2 regions of the Thalassotalea fonticola genome follow, and region 1 is predicted to be linked to the other one. Evidence: riboswitches for the same ligand, from Rfam matches in the RefSeq annotation. Region 1 holds a riboswitch; the other holds the start of a gene.
The links. A riboswitch is a leader RNA that binds a small molecule or an ion and turns the genes downstream of it on or off. The one in region 1 is predicted to bind lysine.
Positions count from the first base shown of each region.

Region 2: it holds a riboswitch for lysine, as region 1 does, so the genes downstream of both, dapA (4-hydroxy-tetrahydrodipicolinate synthase) here and lysC (lysine-sensitive aspartokinase 3) in region 1, are expected to answer to the same signal.

Region 1 covers NZ_CP136600.1:787,045-790,248, forward strand. Annotated here, with positions in the region: gene RI844_RS03215 (cytochrome b) at 1-151, shown strand, start outside; gene RI844_RS03220 (YceI family protein) at 182-742, shown strand; gene elyC (envelope biogenesis factor ElyC) at 804-1,559, opposite strand; lysine riboswitch at 1,767-1,938, shown strand; gene lysC (lysine-sensitive aspartokinase 3) at 2,037-3,204, shown strand, end outside.
Region 2 covers NZ_CP136600.1:4,287,808-4,291,011, forward strand. Annotated here, with positions in the region: gene RI844_RS17570 (methyltransferase) at 58-1,101, opposite strand; lysine riboswitch at 1,291-1,503, shown strand; gene dapA (4-hydroxy-tetrahydrodipicolinate synthase) at 1,607-2,521, shown strand; gene RI844_RS17580 (TrmH family RNA methyltransferase) at 2,773-3,204, shown strand, end outside.

The sequences.
Region 1 (3,204 bases):
ACTGTTTAATAATCAAGAAGATATCTCTGGATTAATACATAAATATTTAGCCTATAGCTTAATAGCCTTGGTAGTTGTTCATGCCGGTGCTGCAATTAAACACCATGTTATCGATAAAGATGACACCTTAAAAAGAATGACCTCAAAATAAATTAACTTGAAACACAGAATAGGAACACGAATGAACAAATTATTAATATCTACAGCATTACTCGGTTTAGTTGCTGTTATGCCAGCAAAAGCTGCAGATTATGTTGTTGATTATCAAGGAGCGCATGCTTCTGTTAACTTTAAAGTAAAGCATTTAGGATATAGCTGGTTAACGGGCCGTTTTAACAAGTTTGAAGGCACATTTAGCTATGATGAAAGCAATATTGCTGCGTCAAAAGTAACCATTAAAATTGATACCGCATCAGTTGATTCTAACCATGCAGAGCGTGATAAACATTTAAAATCGGGTGATTTTTTAGATGTAAGTAAATTTTCTACTGCCACGTTTGAAAGTACGAAAGTTGCAGATAAGGGTAATGGCAAGTTGGCAATTACCGGTAACTTTACTCTACAGGGTATAACCAAAGAGCTTGTTATCGATACAGTAAAAATTGGTGAAGGGGACGACCCATGGGGTGGTTACCGTTTAGGGTTTAGTGGCACAACGTCGATCAAAATGAGTGATTTTGGTTATAAGTCAGATTTTGGTGAGATCTTATTTGACTTACACATTGAAGGCGTACGCCAGTAAAATTAATGAGGGTCAGAGTCAAGTTATTCACTAATAGAAAAACTTGACTCTGACCCTACTTTTAGCCTTTAAGCCACTGCCAAATTAACCCTAAAGTTTCATACCAACTTGTCGTACTTTTATTTAATTGGTTCGGGTCAGGAAAGTAGGTTTGCCAACGTTTATTGCCACTAAAATCTTTTACAAAAAATCCAGTAGGTGCGGCAATTGGCTTCACACCTTGATTTTCAAAGTAAGCCATAGAGCGGGGCATATGGTTGGCATTAGTGATTAATGCAAAGTTTTTATCAATTAATAAAGGCGAAATGTAAAGCGCTTCATCTTCAGTATCTTTAGGACGAGTTTCGGTGATGATATTATTGCTATCAAACCCTAGCTCTATTGCGGCTTGTTTAACTTTTTCCGCGTTTGAGCTAACATCATAAATAGCTGCACCTGAGGTGATAATAATAGCTTCAGGGTGTAAATTTGCAATTCGTAAGCCTTCTGTTAGACGTTGTAAAGAGCAAATATTTAATTCTTGTGTTGCGGCAAGACTTGCATCACTTGTATGACTACAGCCTAATATAACGATATAATCGAGCTTCTCCGCTATAGGACTGTAAACTGGGAATTGTTGTTCTAAATTTACAATCAACCGATTTGCAACCGGCATAGCAGAAAGCAATAGTAAGGCAAGTGTTGCTATACTGAGCAAACCTTTGGCTAGCACCGGTCGGTGTTTCAATAAAAACAAACCAATAAACAAGGTAACAATTATTATTGGTAGCGGCATAAGTAGTTCGCCAATAAGCTTTTTTAAGGTAAATAAATCCACAACAGCATCCCTTTGAAATATACTCGCACTATATCTAATCAACTCAATCAATTCCAATAAAGTGTTAGTTTTACCGATTTTTTTGTAAAAAGTAATTTAACATTAAATAAATAGACGTTTTATAAATATCGCAGTTGATTTTGTTGTTTAATTACTGTTTAATAGCGCCGTTGATTTAGAGTTATTGCTCAAAACCTAACTTTAAACAACACCAGAAGAGGTTGCATTAGCCAGGTAAATAATCTTAGGAACCACATTCCAACGACGATTATTGAGGGGGACTAATGCCGAGAATGCTTATTTTAGTGGTAAATAACATTCGGTCATATAGGTTGAATCCTTGTGACTGTCACCAAAGTGGTGGAGGGCTTCTGGCTGAAAAATTCAAGATTTCAAATCTTTTTCTTATCAGTCATGCTCTTCCTTATATTTTTTTGTAATGTTAAATTAGCCATTACAAGTTAGGGAGAATATCCAATGTCAAATATCGCGTTAAACGTTGCCAAGTTCGGTGGAACAAGTGTTGCTGATCACGAGGCTATGCTTCGCTGTGCCCAAATTATAAAATCTCAACCCGAAACCCGCGTTGTGGTCGTGTCTGCAAGTGCCGGCGTTACCAATCATTTGGTAACGTTATCGCAAAAGGTGTTAACCAGCGAAGAGCGAAGCACGATTATTGAAGATATCCGCGTAATTCAATATAACATTACCCAGCATTTATCAGCTGAAGCTAATTTAAATAATCAAATAGATGAAGTACTTAAATCTCTAACTGAATTAGCTAAACAGCAAGACACACTGCAAACAGCGAAAACTGGTGATGCTATTTTGGCTTGTGGTGAGCGTATGAGCTCTATCGTATTTGCCGAGGTATTACGCAGTATTAATGTTGCAGGTGTTGCCTTTGATGTTCGCGATGTGATGCAAACCAATAGTTTGTACGGCAAAGCCGTGGTTGATATTGAAGCACTAGCAACTAACTGTGCACAGAGTTTAACACCTTTACTTACAAAGCAAGTGATTGTCACTCAAGGCTTTATTGGCAAAGATGGTTTAGGAAATACAACGACTTTAGGCCGTGGTGGTTCAGACTATTCAGCCGCATTAATTGCAGAAGCTATTGGCGCAACAGGCTTGTCTATATGGACGGATGTGGTCGGCATATTTACTACCGATCCTCGTATTGCCAGTTCAGCTCGAGCTATTCCTGAAATTAGTTTTGGCGAAGCGGCAGAAATGGCAACTTTCGGCGCTAAAATATTACACCCTGCAACCCTTATTCCTGCAATGCGCAGCTCCATCCCGGTTTTTGTTGGGTCAAGTCGGGAGCCTGAAGCGGGAGGCACGCAAATTATGCAAGAAGTAGCATCTAAACCGACATATCGTTCAATTGCACTTCGCCGTGAACAAACACTGGTAACAGTAAAAAGCCCGGCGATGTTACATGCAAGTGGTTTCTTGGCACAGGTGTTTGGCATTTTAGCGAAACATGAACTGAGTGTTGATTTAATTACCACCTCTGAAATCTCAGTTGCACTTACCTTTGATAACCCTACAGGGTCAACACAAGCATTGATTAATCAAGCTGTTGTTGAAGAGTTAGAACAACTTTGTGAAGTTACTGTCGAGCATGAGTTATGTTTAA
Region 2 (3,204 bases), 1.4 Mb from region 1:
AACCTTTAATTAACTTTGTTTTGAGTTAATTATAACTTCTCATCAATAGTTCTTACGTTAATGGCTATTTTTACAATGATGAATGGCAAAGCCTTTTTTATTAGCTAATATTTCAGGCTGGTTAATTTCAGCTTTAATAATTGGTGCATATTTTAGAAAATTATTAGCAACGATGGTTAGAGTGGCATTTTTTAACAAGTGCATTTTTATATTCTTTAAAAATTGCTCTGTTGCCTGGTAATTGGTTTTAATACCCTGATGGAATGGTGGGTTTGATAATACCGCATTGTATTTACCACTAACGTTAGATAAACCGTTTGATGGATAAACCTTTGCAGATAATTTATTCAGTTGCAGAGTTTTATTGGTGCTGGCAATAGCTAGGGCATTTACATCAAGCATTTCTACTTCAGTATTTGGAAATGTTTTTTTCACAAAGCCGCCAATGATACCGGCGCCACAACCAAAATCTAAAACCTTTCCTGAAATGTTACTGGGCAAATTCTCCAACAGTAAACGAGTTCCATTATCAACTTCGCCGCTACTGAATACTCCCGGTAACGATGCCACCTGAATTTCAGTATTATCAATAGTTAAACTGAATTTGTCGTACCAAGCCTCTAAATTAAACTCCGGAGCATGATTATTAAATATGATCTCAAATATAATGCAATGTCTGGCAGAGTCTATTTTATTAGCGTTGAGAGAATAGTCGCTACTTAATTTTATAGCTGATTTAACGCCACCTTTATTTTCACCGACCACTAAAATCACAGCGTTTTCAGCCAGTGTTGGTGCCAGCATAGCCAATAAGAATTGATATTCTTTTTTTGATTTTGGAAAATAGATAATAACCAAGTCGTGCAATTGTTCTGTTATGTACTGTTCACTACACTGACTATTTATTTGGCTTGAATATTTTGAGCTGATGCTTTGGTATTCTGCGTAATTTACGTTGTAGCTACTAATCGTTGCTTGCGGGACGGTTGTTTGCAAGTGGGTAAAAAATTCATTATCAGGACAGCCAACAACCAGTGGATTTGTACTTTCCAGTAAATCTTCGTTTCTAAGTAATAGTTGTGATGGGTTTGATAATGACATTAAGTAAACTCAATTAAATATTTAAGCGCTATTTTCTTAATTAAGCAGAGAATAGTAAAGAAAATATTCATAAAAGCGGTAAGTAATATACCTTATGCTTAAAATGATTCACTTTTTGATGTTAAAACATTGAAATAAATTTAACTAGATGATTAAATAGCCAGCATTGAATGTCCCTAGAAATAGGGTTACATCAGAAGAGGAGCGTTAACCAGGTAGTTATCTTTAGGGGCCTTTACCCCGAAAATAGATAATGAGGGGGATTAACGCCGAGGCATAAGTGAAAAAGGTAACACTTATGTCGGACGAATGGGTTGAATCCCTTCGGCTGTCACTTAACGGCACATAAATGTTTACTACAACAGTAGATAATTTTGGTTTAAGTGGAGAGCTTCTGGTATTTGCACATTACTTGTGTAAATTCCTCTCTTCCTTTCTCTAAAACGCTTAACGATTAAATTAATAATAGGTATTTCCATATTATTAAGAAGTAATGAGATTTAACATGACAACTTTTCAACTTAATGATTTTGCTCTTTGGACTGCACTTGTTACCCCCTTTGACCAAAACGGTAGCGTCGATTATAACTGCTTGGCAAAAATTGTGGACGATCAGCAACAAGCTGGTAATGGTATTTTAATTTGCGGCAGTACCGGCGAAGGTTTAGCTCTTAAGCAAGAAGAGCAATTAAATATTGTAAAATTCATTTGTGATTTAAAACCAACGGTGCCTTTAATGGTCGCAGTTGGCGCTTTTGATCTTCCTGCTCAAATAGCTTGGATTGAAGCGTGTAATGAATTGCCGGTGCACAGCTATTTATTAACCGCACCAATTTATGCCAAACCAGGTGTTATTGGTCAAACTCAATGGTTTTCAGCGTTGCTTGATGCGGCAAAACAGCCTTGTATGTTATACAACGTGCCTTCTCGTGCAGGTATTAGTATTCCAGCTCAAACCGTTAAAAATTTATCAGAACATGAAAATTTATGGGCGATGAAAGAAGCCAGCGGTGATATAAACGAATTTCTTGCTTTTGCGGGCGCTGCGCCAAACATGAAAATGTTTTCTGGCGAAGATACACTTATCCCTTATTTAGCCGCTGTTGGTGCTGTTGGCTTAGTATCGGTATGTGCCAATGCATGGCCAGAAGCCACTAATTTGTATGTACAAAAATCTTTAGCCGGCGAAGGTACTGATCTGGTTCCTGTTTGGAATAGCGCTATCTCATCATTGTTTGATGTAGCTAACCCTATTCCTGTAAAAGTGTTAATGCATAAACAAGCGGTGTTAAACACCCCTGTTTTACGTGCACCTTTAACTCATCTTGAACTCGAATCAGATAAAGCAATACTAGCAGCTGATTCTGCTATTACAGAATGGTTATGTCAAAGCCGTACTCATTTACGTATCGTTAAGTAATTAAATTCTAACTGCATTAAGTGTGACCGTTGGCGGATAGCCAGCGGTGCTTCACACACTATTTCTGTTAACTCCTTTAATTTTATTTGATCTTGGCAAAATAAAACCGCACAATCCTCGGCTGATCTGCAACTTGCCATAAACGCAGTATAAAGCAGGGTAAAAAATCAAGAGACTAATCCGTTTGGTATTAGACCGCAAGCGGCAATATTTAATCCGATTGGTATTAGTGCGTAACAAGAGTAGAAAGCATGCATTCAAAAATACAGCTTAGCAAAGAAGACATTAGAAAAACCAAACCAGCACGAAATGAATACTTAAATAAGCCAAAAACACCGTTGATACTGGTATTAGATAATGTAACTAACAGCTACAATGTTGGCTCTTTGATACGCTTGGCTGATGCTTTTGCTATCGAAAAAATTATTATTTGTGGCGAGCTAACTATCTCAGATAAGAAGTTTAAAAAAGCCTCCAGAAATGAAGCTAAGTGGGTTTGTATTGAATATAGTGATAGCACCACTGCAAGTGTACAAACATTAGTGGAGAAGGGGTATGCAGTTTATAGTGTTGAACTATGCCATCAGTCTGTTGATTATAGTGATGTAACTTACCCATCGCGCTGCGCATTAGTATTAGGCAATGAACGAAAAGGCGTAAGTGAAGCAGTATTGCAATTAAGT